DNA from 4 places in the Kosakonia sp. YIM B13571 genome. Region 1 is predicted to be linked to each of the others. Evidence: predicted binding sites of a transcription regulator. Region 1 holds the regulator's gene; each other region holds the start of a gene.

Region 1 (3,124 bases):
GGTCTGCACGGCGGTGTAGTGACCCCGCAAAACGATGTCGCAAAGCATGTGGATTTGCTGGTGGGCGTAGTGCCGATCGTCAATCTGGAATGGATTCAAAAGCTTGTCCGCGATACCAGCGAGCGCGGGCATTCGCGTGAAGCGGTGATGGATTCTGTCGTGCGCTCGATGGAGGATTACATCAATTTTATTACGCCGCAGTTTTCCCGTACGCACATCAACTTCCAGCGCGTGCCAACGGTGGATACCTCCAATCCCTTTGCGGCGAAAGGCATTCCCTCGCTTGACGAGAGTTTTGTGGTGATCCACTTCCGTAATCTGGAAGGGATTGATTACCCGTGGTTACTGGCGATGCTGCAAGGCTCGTTTATCTCGCATATGGATACGCTGGTGGTGCCTGGCGGGAAAATGGGGCTGGCGATGGAGTTGATTATGACGCCGCTGGTGCAACGGCTGATGGAAGGCAAAAAGATCAAATAATGTAGAAAGCCCGGTAAGCAACGCGCCGCCGGGCTTTTCGCATCAGGCTTCGATAACTTCGTAAGAGTGGGTGATGTTCACCGCTTTTTCGAGCATCAAGGCCACGGAGCAATACTTCTCCGCGGATAAATCCACCGCGCGGGAAACCGCCGCATCCTTCAGATCTTTTCCGGTGACGATAAAGTGCAAATTGATGTGGGTAAACAGGCGCGGCGCTTCTTCGCGACGCTCTGAGGTCAGCTTCACTTCGCAGTCGGTCACGTCATGACGCCCTTTTTGCAAAATAGAAACCACATCGATGGCACTGCATCCGCCCGCCGCCATCAGCACCATTTCCATCGGGCTTGGCGCTTTGTCGCCGGAGTTGCCGTCCATCAGGATTTGGTGACCCGATGCGGACTCACCAAGGAACGTTAACCCTTCAACCCATTTCACACGTGCCTGCATTTTCTTCACTCCGGAGTGGCAATTTTCTTTACAGATTACGCGTACATAACAAAACTCGCAACGGAAGGCGACCTGCGTCATGCTGAAGCGAGACACCAGGAGACAGGCGGTAAAAGCTATGCTAAAACACTCTGGATGCTACAGAGATAAATGGATGTTACGCATGTATGCATGACATCATACTTTAGAGACCGCAGATGACGCTGACGGTCCGCTTCCCAGGATGCGGGAAGCTTAGATTGCAACCCCAGACGTAGGGGCTCATCCTGTGTCTGAGACAGCTTATAACAGAGGATAATCGCGCATGGTGCTTGGCAAACCACAAACAGACCCGACGCTTGAATGGTTCTTGTCTCATTGCCACATTCATAAGTACCCGTCGAAGAGCACGCTGATTCACCAGGGTGAAAAAGCGGAAACGCTGTATTACATCGTTAAAGGCTCAGTGGCAGTGCTGATCAAGGATGAAGAAGGTAAAGAGATGATCCTCTCTTACCTGAACCAGGGAGATTTTATCGGTGAACTGGGCCTGTTCGAAGAGGGTCAGGAGCGCAGTGCATGGGTACGCGCTAAAACTGCTTGTGAAGTGGCTGAAATCTCCTACAAAAAATTCCGTCAGTTAATCCAGGTTAACCCGGATATCCTGATGCGTCTTTCCTCACAAATGGCGCGTCGCCTGCAGGTCACTTCAGAAAAAGTGGGCAACCTTGCCTTCCTTGACGTAACCGGCCGTATCGCGCAAACGCTATTAAATCTGGCGAAACAGCCAGACGCAATGACCCACCCGGACGGCATGCAAATTAAAATTACTCGCCAGGAAATTGGTCAGATCGTCGGTTGTTCCCGTGAAACAGTGGGCCGCATTCTCAAAATGCTCGAAGATCAGAATCTGATCTCCGCCCACGGTAAAACCATCGTCGTATACGGAACGCGTTAATCTGTAAAACGGCGCAGCTTACGCGCTGCGTCGTTTTTCTTCCCTCATGTGGCGCAGGCTGATTTATCATCCCGAAATCAACTACGCACTGCGACAGACGCTGGTGTTATGTTTGCCTGTGGCCATTGGTCTGGTTACCGGCCATCTGCAACAAGGTCTGCTGTTTTCCCTCGTTCCCGCCTGCTGCAACATCGCCGGGCTTGATACGCCACATAAACGTTTTTTCAAGCGCCTGATCATTGGCGGAAGCTTGTTTGCTGGCAGCAGCCTGGCGGTTCAATTATTGCTGGCGAAAGATCTTCCATTGCCGTTGATCCTCACTGGGCTGACGCTGGTTTTAGGCGTGACCGCCGAAATTAGCGCGCTGCACGGTCGCCTGCTCCCGGCTTCGCTCATTGCCGCCATCTTTACGCTCAGCCTTGCCGGTAATATGCCGGTATGGGAGCCGCTGCTTATCTATGCGCTGGGCACGCTGTGGTACGGGCTGTTCAACTGGTTCTGGTTCTGGATGTGGCGAGAGCAACCACTGCGCGAATCTCTCAGCCTGCTCTACCGGCAACTGGCGGATTACTGCGAGGCGAAATACAGCCTGCTGACGCAGCACGCCGACCCGGAAAAAGCGCTGCCGCCGTTGCTCGCCCGCCAGCAAAAGGCGGTGGATATGATAAGCCAGAGCTATCAACAGCTGCATATGCTGGCCGCCAATAAGCACAACGATTACAAACGGCTACTGCGGGTTTTCCAGGTAGCGCTGGATCTACAAGAGCACATTTCGGTGAGTTTGCACCAGCCGGAAGAAGTGCAAAAACTGGTGGAACAAACCCACGCCGAGCAGGTGATCCGCTGGAATGCGCAGACGGTCGCCGCTCGCTTGCGCATCCTGGCTGATGACATTCTCTACCATCGCTACCCTACTCGCTTCAACATGGATAAGCAGATCGGCGCGCTGGAAAAAATCGCCCGCCAGCACCCGGATAACCCGGTCGGGCAATTCTGCGCCTGGCATTTTAGCCGTATCGCTCGCGTCTTGCGCACTCAGCGCCCGCTCTATGCCCGCGATCTGATGGCGGAAAAGCAGCGGCGCTTACCCCTTTTGCCAGCCCTGAAAAGTTATTTATCACTGAAATCCGCAGCGCTGCGTAATGCCGCGCGGATAAGCGTAATGCTCAGCATCGCCAGCCTGATGGGCAGCGCCCTGCATTTACCGAAACCCTACTGGATCATGATGACGGTGATGTTTGTCACGCAAAACGGTTATGG
Region 2 (3,124 bases), on a different contig from region 1:
CAGGTGCGTGACAAAGCGGTGATAGCTCAGCGACTCTTCATCGTATTCCAGTTTCAACTGATACTTCACGATATGCAGAATTTCCTGCATCACCTTGGTGATATGCATCACTTCAGGCATTTCGCTGTTCAACTGCGCCGTCACCAGATGCAGGGCAATAAACCCCGCCTCATCTTCCGGCAGCTCCACACCAAGACGTTGGGCGAGGATCGCCCGCGCCTGCTGACCCAGTTCAAACTCTTTCGGGTAGAGGCGTTTTATCTCCCACAACAGCACATTGCGCACCACCGCGCCCTTTTTCTGCCGTTCAATGGCAAAAAAACAGTGGTCAGTCAGCGTGATGTAGAGACTCTCCTGCAACGTCCCGAGCCGCGCTTTGGCAAGCTCAATAATGCGATCGCAGGCGGTCATTACCTCCAGCGGGATCTGGCTGAGAAGCTCACCAAGACGCCGCACCAGCTCATCGCTCTGCAAGGCGAACACTTTTTCGATACTGCGCTCATCGAGTTGATCGCCGGGACGTTTCTGGTAAGCAATTCCCCTGCCCATCACCACTTGTTCGCGCTGCTGCTCGTCCAGCACCACCACGACATTGTTGTTTAATATTTTGGTGATATTCATTCCGACCCCGGAAATAAAAAAACCTGACCTCCGACAGTTGCCAGATGATCAGGTTTCGCCTGCTTGCGCAGTAACAATCCACGCTCGCACTTTAAACTAGCTGTATTGAAGCGAACAACGAGACAGCCAGTGAAATGTGATCGCCATCATACGATATATTCAGTTAATGAATATTGTAATCGGTTCGCGTCAGCCGCAAACGCAGGTGAGCTGGCGAGAGATCGCCTGCGCGATATCGTCGGAATGTTTATAGGTGCGGATCTCAGTAAACAACTCGCTGGCCTCAAGATATTCTTTGCGTAAATAGCCCAGCCACTGTTTGATGCGCGCAACGTGATACAAGCCGGTATCGCCCTGCTTTTCCAGCCGCGAATATTTCGCCAACAACGCGACAACCTCCGGCCACGGCATACGCGGTTCGTTATATTTCACCACCCGACTCAGATTCGGCACATTCAGCGCGCCGCGGCCAATCATCACCGCATCACAGCCGGTGGCGGCCATACAATCCTGTGCACTTTGCCAGTCCCAAATCTCGCCGTTGGCAATCACCGGAATGGTTAACCGCTTACGGATCTCGCCGATGGCGTGCCAATTGATGCACTCGGCTTTGTAACCCTCTTCTTTGGTGCGCCCGTGTATCGCCAGTTCGCTGGCGCCGGCCTGCTGTACCGCATCGGCAATTTCAAACGCGCGCGCAGGGCTGTCCCAGCCAAGACGCACTTTTACCGTCACCGGCAGGTGCGACGGCACCGCTTCGCGCATCGCTTTTGCACCACGATAGATAAGCTCAGGATCTTTGAGTAACGTCGCACCGCCACCGCTGCCGTTGACCAGTTTCGACGGGCAACCGCAGTTGAGATCAACCCCCCAGGAGCCCAGCTCAACCGCGCGCGCGGCATTTTCAGCCAGCCACTGCGGGTATTGTCCTAAGAGTTGAATACGCACCAGCGTACCGGAAGGCGTTCGGCTTTGACGGTGCAACTCAGGGCAGATTTTATAGAAGGATTTTACCGGCAGGCGTTGATCCACCACGCGTAAGAATTCGGTGATGCACAAATCATAATCGTTAACCTCGGTCAGCAGCTCGCGCACCAGCGAATCGAGCACGCCTTCCATCGGCGCCAGTAATACACGCATATATCGCCCCGCAAAAAAGAGGCGCCATAGTAGCGTCTCTGTTCAGGCGTGGAAAGTGCCTTTCTTCACTACACTTTGGGCTACGTGTGGCGCTAAATCTTGTGGGAATGCATAACGTTCCTGAATGGAATGTTTGGTATGCTCATAATTCATGATGTGATCAGTAGCACGTTTTTTGCTTTAATTGTATGATGAATGCGTTTCGACAAGGGCTTTCACCATGAGTAACTCACTGAATATTATCTGGCAGTATCTTCGTGCGTTTGTGCTTATTTACGCTTGTCTCTACGCAGGCATTTTTGTTTCATCGCTGCTGCCCATTACCATTCCTGGCAGCATTATCGGCATGCTGATTATGTTCGTGCTGCTGGCGCTGCAAATTCTGCCTGCCAAATGGGTAAATCCGGGCTGCTTTATTTTGATCCGTTACATGGCTCTGCTGTTCGTACCCATTGGCGTTGGCGTCATGCAATATTACGACCTGCTGCGTGCGCAGTTCGGCCCGATTGTTGTTTCCTGCGCGGTGAGCACAATTATTGTCTTTTTGGTGGTGAGCTGGAGCACCCATCTGGTGCATGGCGAGCGTAAAGTGGCAGGACAAAAAGGTCGTAAAGAATGATGACGTATATCTGGTGGTCGTTACCGCTGACGCTGGCGGTTTTTTTCGCCGCGCGTAAACTCGCCGCGCGTTTCAAGCTGCCGCTGCTCAACCCGCTGTTGGTGGCGATGGTGGTGATTATCCCGATCCTGCTGGTGACGGGTATTCCGTATGACCACTATTTCCAGGGCAGTAAGGTCCTTAACGATCTGTTGCAACCTGCCGTTGTTGCGCTGGCGTTTCCGCTCTATGAGCAGTTACATCAGATTCGCGCCCGCTGGAAATCAATTATTACTATTTGCTTTATCGGCAGCATGGTGGCGATGTTTTCCGGTACCGCCGTTGCGCTGCTGATGGGCGCGACACCGGAAATTGCGGCATCGATATTACCGAAATCCGTTACCACGCCGATTGCGATGGCGGTTGGTGGCAGCATTGGCGGTATCCCGGCAATCAGCGCAGTGTGCGTGATCTTTGTCGGCGTATTGGGCGCAGTATTCGGTCATACCCTGCTGAACCTGATGCGTATAACCACGAAATCGGCACGCGGGCTGGCGATGGGAACCGCCTCGCATGCGCTGGGTACCGCGCGCTGCGCCGAGCTGGATTATCAGGAAGGGGCGTTCAGTTCGCTGGCATTAGTGATTTGCGGGATTATCACCTCGCTGGCCGCGCCGTTTTTGTTCCCGGTTATCCTCGCATTGCTGGGTTAAAATTTGCGATACGTCGCGCATTTTTAATTTGAGTTTCATAAGTTGCACATAC
Region 3 (3,124 bases), on a different contig from region 1:
CGCTTTCAGCGTGTTCATCTTCTCGTTCGGTACATCAATAGCGACCACTGCAACATTGTCGGGACGCACACTAAGGGTAAATGCCGATGTTGTGGTCATTACTCTGCCTCCAGAACCATTGCAGCACCCAGACCGCCTGCTGCGCAGGCCGTCACCAGCCCAAAACCGCCGCCACGACGGTGCAGCTCATGCAGGGTCTGCGTGATCATACGCGCGCCGGTAGCGGCAAACGGATGCCCATAAGCGATAGAGCCGCCAAGCACGTTAAATTTACTGTCATCCACTTCGCCAGTTGCCTGAGAACGTCCCAGCACCTCGCGGGCAAAACGCTCGCTGGCCATCAGCTTCAGGTTGCTCAGCGTTTGCGCAGCAAAGGCTTCATGCATATCAAGCAGGGTTAAATCCGCCATTGATAATCCGGCGCGCTCCAGCGCTAACGGCGTTGCCCACGCCGGGCCAAGTAACATATCTTCACGCACATCAATCGCGGTAAACGCGTAGCTGCGCAGGTATCCCAGTGGCACTAACCCCAGTTCTTTGGCGCGGGATTCTGTCATCAGGATCACCGCCGCTGCGCCATCGGTAAGCGGCGTACTGTTGGCCGCCGTCACCGTGCCGTGTTGGCGATCAAACGCCGGGCGCAGTTTGGCATAATCCGCCAGGCTTGAGTTTGTGCGTACGTTGTTATCTTTTTCGACCGGGTCACGAAACGGCGGTGCGTAAGCGGTCATCACCTCTTCTGCCAGTTTGCCTTCCGCCCAGGCCTGTGCGGCAAGCTGGTGCGAGCGGTGTGCCAGCGCATCTTGCTGCTCACGGCTGATACCGTACGTTTTCGCCATCTGTTCCGCGGTGTCGCCCATGCGCAGGCCGGTGGAATATTCCGCCACCGCCGGAGGAACCGGCAGCAGATCGCGCAGACGCAGGCGCGAGAAAAGTTTCAGTTTTTGCCCCATGCTGCGCGCTTTATTGGCATCCACCAGCGTTCGCGCCAGTTTTTTGCTAACGCCAATCGGCAGCACTGAAGAGGAGTCTGCGCCACCGGCGATACCGGCACGAATGGTGCCCGCCAGCAGGCTTTCGGTGACATTCGCCACCGCCTGGAAGCTGGTCGCGCAGGCGCGGCTTACGCTGTAAGCATCGGTATGCACACTCATGCCGGTGCCAAGCACAATTTCGCGCGCAATATTCGGCGCTTCTGGCATTTGAACCACCTGGCCAAAGACCAGTTGTTCAATTACATCGGGGGGAATTTCGCTGCGTGCCAGCATCTCTCCCACCACCATTTTGCCAAGATCGATGGCCGGCACGCCGTGAAAGACGGTCGCCTGGCGCGCAAAAGGGGTACGTAACCCACTGACAATGGCAATGCGGTCGCCCTGGCGGGTGACAAGCGGTAATGCCTTCATAACACTCCCCTGTTAACAGCGTGATGCATAAAGTGGTCTGACCTGATAACAGTCTTAACCAATTTTTTACATTTAGCCAATGGGAGGGAGAAAAAAATGGGAGCTAAGGCACAGAGATACTTAACAAAACGCTCCCGTTGAACGGGAGCGTTGGCGAGATAATTAACGCAGACCGAGCTGGAAAATCAGCGTTTCGGCTTCACAAGCGAAGACAAAATCGATATCCAGGCGCACACCTTCGGCTACTTCTGTAAACGTGGAGGTGATTTGGCAAGGATCGGATTCCACGCTGCGAGCTCTGGCGCTCAACGCAGCCAGAGTTTCGTCAGCGTCGGCGCGGTTAGTGAACACGCGGCTGTAAGAGGCGGTGCAGTCGGAGTTGTCCATAATGGTGCCAACATCCATACAGCAGCAAACCGGGGTTTCATCAGCACTGCATTTACTCATGGTAGATTTCCTCTGAATTCGCACCCAAGGTGCCAAATAAACGTTGCGCATATTTTACGCCGCGAGGGAATGTGGCTCCAGTCGTTAATTCCGCAAGTGGTGATAAGTGACCGAAATCACACTTAAAAATGATCTAAAACAAGAATCAGCTAATCGACTGATTAACACCAGGGGTAATTTTGCTGAGCAGATCCCGTTTCGAAGATCACAATTGAAAAAACTTATATACATACTTGCAACATCTCCTCTGGTCAGACCTATACTTCCGCCACTGGTCTGATTTCTCAGATGTACCTCAGACCCTACACTTCGCGCTCCTGTTACACCGCGTAACATAGTTTGAATAAAAATAAATCGATTTCGAATGAGGTTATGGTCATGAGCCAGAAAACCCGGTTTACCAAGTCTGCTCTGGCAGTCGCAGTGGCAATCGTTTCTACCCAGGCCTGGTCTGCAGGCTTTCAACTCAACGAGTTTTCATCCTCTGGCCTTGGCCGAGCTTATTCCGGTGAAGGTGCCATCGCTGATGATGCGGGCAACGTCAGCCGCAACCCGGCGCTGATCACAATGTTCGATCGCCCAACTTTCTCTGGCGGTGCGGTGTTTGTCGATCCGGATGTTAACGTGACGGGCCGTTCTGCGATTGGCAACAATGCCAGCCAGGACAATATTGCTCCAACCGCGTGGATACCGAACCTGCACTTTGTCGCACCGATTAACGATCAATTTGGCTGGGGCGCGTCCGTAACCTCTAACTACGGGCTGGCCACCGAGTTCAACAACAACTACGCCGCCGGTTCGATGGGCGGTAAAACCGACCTCGAAACGCTGAACCTCAACCTGAGCGGCGCGTATCGTCTGGATAGCCACTGGAGCTTCGGCCTCGGTTTCGACGCCGTTTACGCCAAAGCGAAAGTTGAGCGCTACGCGGGCGATCTGCCGCAAATCATCGGCGCAGGTCTGCCAGGGCTGGTGCAATCCGGTCAATTGAGCGCGCAACAGGCTGCCGCGATTGGTGCGCAGGCTGGCGGCATTAGCCGCGATACGCAAATCGCCCACCTGAAAGGTGATGAATGGGGCTTTGGCTGGAACGCCGGTATTCTCTACGAGCTGGATAAAAACAACCGCTACGCCTTCACTTATCGCTCTGAAGTAAAAGTCGACTTCGACGGCGATTATAAGAGCAGCCTGCCTGCGACGCTGAACCCGATCAATGCCGCGCTGGGTCTGGGCTTGCCGTATGGCACTGGCGGTTCCACCACCAACGGTTC
Region 4 (3,124 bases), on a different contig from region 1:
GGCTGCCAGTGCCTGGAGTAGCGCGCGGGACGCTACTGTCTTTCCGACAGAAGTGTCTGTACCCGTTACAAAGAAACGCTTAAGCATCACTCAACCCACCGTTGTTCTACGAAAATATAAACCAGGAAAATAATTCAGTGGGGAAAGTCTAAGGTAACTGCCAGGGGGCAAGATTGAGGTAGCGCAATTTTTATGGCAACAGTGTAAAAATGTTACCCCTGCAACAAACGGATAAGTAAAGATCCGTTATACATCGCGTCTTTTACCAGCGCCGCACCGGCCATGGTGCCCTGGTTGGTAAATTGCGTGCTTTCCACGCTAATGTGCTGGCTGTACGCGGGCAACGCCTGCTGGCGAATGCACGCGGCAATGGCGGGGAAAAGAACGTCTGCCGCTTTGCTGAGCGGCGAGCCAATCAGTATTTTTTGCGGATTGAACAAATTCACCATGATGGCAAGAATGCGGCCAATGTTCGCACCCACGCCGCTAATGATATCTTTCGCCAATAAATCGCCCTGCTGCGCAGCCTGGCAGAGCCATTCCACGGTAAGCGGCTTTTGGTGCAGCATCGAACTCATTGACTGGCTCATGCGCAATTGCGCGAGTTCCAGCACACTCTCGACGCTGGCAATGGTTTCGAGGCAACCGTGGTTGCCGCAATAACAGCGTTTGCCATAGGGATCGACCTGCGTGTGACCAATTTCCACCAGACTGCTGCTTCCCGCATGCAATAAGCGCCCGTCGGTAATCACCCCTGCCCCAACGTTGTGATCGATAACCACCTGAATGACATCCCTTGCCCCGCGCGACGCGCCAAACAAGGCTTCAGCCATCGTCCATGCGCTGATGTCATGCTGGACATACACCGGCACGCCAGTGTGCTTTTCCAGCGCTTCACCCAGCGGCATATCTTTGACATCGTCATAAAAGGGCATGCGGTGAACAATACCGTTTTCGGTATCAATAATGCCGGGCATCGTAATCGCGATAGCGGTCAAACGTTCCAGTTTGTTCTGGTGGCGGGTAAAAAAGCGGTCAATATGCAGAATAATGCGATCCAGCAGCGGCAGTTCAGCCACCAGCGGTAACTCAAGGCGGTCTTCCACCACCAGCTTACTGCTAAGGTCACGCAAAGAAAGGAAGATCTCTTCGCGGCTAATGCGCAGAGAAAGGTAGTGCCAGGCTTCGGTCTCGACAACCAGCCCGACCGCCGGACGTCCGCGGCTGCCTGGCTCCTGAATTTCCGTCTCCTGCACGAGGTGGGCTTCAAGCATTTCGCGCACAATTTTCGTAATACTGGCCGGAGCAAGCTGCGCCAGGCGTGAGAGATCGATGCGCGACACCGGGCCAAGCTGATCAATCAGGCGGTACACCGCCCCCGCGTTGGTCTGCTTTATTTGATCAATATGCCCAGGCTGACTATCAGCAACCACCTCTGACTCCCTTATTTTCACGCTTCGAAATAAACGTTCGGCTATGGTGAAACACTTCACTGGTCGCCGTCAAATATTTACCCCGGCGTGTGATTTACAGCACATTTTGCAATGACTTATGCACAAAATTTATCCGTCAACCGCGGCGAACAACTGCTGCTTAAAGCGTGCGGCGGCACTGCCCTGCTCATGATGTTTTGACCAGACTAACCACATTTCCGATACCGCATCTGCTTCAATAATCGGCACCCAGCGCATTTCCGTTAGCTGCACACGCCGGAATGACGCCGGTAAAATCGACACCCCTAACCCGGCCGCCACCAGGCCGATAATGGTCATCGCTTCACCCACTTCCTGCGTAATGGTTGGCGTCAGCTGATAACGGCGCATCAGACCGAGGATCTCGTCATACAAACCTGTACCGACATGGGGATCAAAAAAGACAAACGGTTCCTGCGCCAGCTCGACCAGCGATACCGCCGAGCGCAGTGCTAAAGGATGATCTTTGTGGATCATCGCCAGCAACGGCTCACGCAGAATCACCTCCCAGGCCAGCGTCTCCGGTAACGGCGTGTTACGCATCAGCCCCAAATCCAGCAGGCCTTCATTTAGCGGTGATATCTGTTCGCGGGTGTTGATTTCGCGCGTCTGGATATGCACATCCGGGTAACGCTGACGGAACGACGAGAGCGTGTCGGAGACCGCTTTTATGAACGGTGCGGAGGAGGTAAAACCAATGCGCAGCTCCCCGGTCTCTCCCTGGTGCAAGCGCATGGCGCGGGCGGCAGCTTCATCAACCTGGCTTAAAATTTGTCGGCTATCCGCCAAAAACTGCCGCCCGGCGGGCGTGAGCGACACACTGCGGTTGGTGCGGGCAAGCAAGCGTGCACCGACTTGCTGTTCGAGGATCTGGATTTGCTGGCTTAACGGCGGCTGCGAGATATTCAGCCGCGCCGCCGCATGACCAAAATGCAGCTCCTCGGCGACAGCAATAAAGTAGCGCAAATGCCGCAGTTCGATATTCATATTTAAAACATCTTATTTGAGATTATTAATATATTAGACAGAATATTGTCACTTTCATACCCTTAGCGACGTGGTAAGCCCGTCACCAAAATCACGGGTATAAACGTTAAGGATCTCTAGTGAGTCGTACAACAACCGTTGACACCGGGCCGGCAAGCGTCGTCGACGAAAAACCAGTCTCTTTGCCGGGACACTTTATTAAACGTGGTACTCCCCAATTTATGCGCGTCACACTGGCGCTCTTTTCCGCCGGGCTGGCGACATTCGCCCTGCTGTACTGCGTTCAACCCATTTTGCCGGTGCTGTCCCTGGAATTTGGTGTCTCCCCAGCCAGCAGCAGTATTTCCCTCTCCATTTCCACTGCCATGCTGGCGATTGGTCTGCTGTTTACCGGTCCGCTTTCTGACGCCATCGGGCGAAAAAAAGTGATGGTTACCGCGCTGCTGTTGGCATCGTGCTGCACATTGTTATCAACAATGATGACTAGCTGGCACGGGATCCTGGTGATGCGCGCATTGATTGGTCTATCACTGAGTGGCGTCGCCGCGGTTGGCATGACCTATTTAAGTGAAGAGATCCACCCCAGTTTTGTTGCCTTCTCGATGGGGCTGTATATCAGCGGCAACTCCATTGGTGGGATGAGCGGACGCTTGCTGAGCGGTGTG

The links. Region 1 encodes CRP, which controls carbon source genes, mostly activating them, when cyclic AMP is high. Its sites were predicted from a motif close to ATGTGANNNNNNTCACAT; they were not measured.
Region 2: the regulator CRP is predicted to act here: its motif matches at 1,916-1,933, upstream of ACFX4O_RS08755 (CidA/LrgA family protein).
Region 3: the regulator CRP is predicted to act here: its motif matches at 1,958-1,975, upstream of ACFX4O_RS17530 (YfcZ/YiiS family protein).
Region 4: the regulator CRP is predicted to act here: its motif matches at 1,521-1,538, upstream of mlc (sugar metabolism global transcriptional regulator Mlc).

The regions. Positions count from the first base shown of each region.
Region 1 covers NZ_JBHZPL010000004.1:25,730-28,853, forward strand. The annotation lists gene ACFX4O_RS11710 (phosphoribulokinase) at 1-480, shown strand, start outside; gene ACFX4O_RS11715 (OsmC family protein) at 523-927, opposite strand; gene crp (cAMP-activated global transcriptional regulator CRP) at 1,232-1,864, shown strand; gene ACFX4O_RS11725 (YccS/YhfK family putative transporter) at 1,911-3,124, shown strand, end outside.
Region 2 covers NZ_JBHZPL010000003.1:65,749-68,872, reverse strand. The annotation lists gene bglG (transcriptional antiterminator BglG) at 1-621, opposite strand, end outside; gene dusC (tRNA dihydrouridine(16) synthase DusC) at 811-1,761, opposite strand; gene ACFX4O_RS08755 (CidA/LrgA family protein) at 1,982-2,380, shown strand; gene ACFX4O_RS08750 (CidB/LrgB family autolysis modulator) at 2,377-3,072, shown strand.
Region 3 covers NZ_JBHZPL010000008.1:34,742-37,865, reverse strand. The annotation lists gene fadJ (fatty acid oxidation complex subunit alpha FadJ) at 1-99, opposite strand, end outside; gene fadI (acetyl-CoA C-acyltransferase FadI) at 99-1,406, opposite strand; gene ACFX4O_RS17530 (YfcZ/YiiS family protein) at 1,569-1,853, opposite strand; gene fadL (long-chain fatty acid transporter FadL) at 2,232-3,124, shown strand, end outside.
Region 4 covers NZ_JBHZPL010000002.1:258,210-261,333, reverse strand. The annotation lists gene bioD (dethiobiotin synthase) at 1-87, opposite strand, end outside; gene mlc (sugar metabolism global transcriptional regulator Mlc) at 213-1,433, opposite strand; gene ACFX4O_RS06350 (LysR family transcriptional regulator) at 1,563-2,459, opposite strand; gene ACFX4O_RS06345 (MFS transporter) at 2,579-3,124, shown strand, end outside.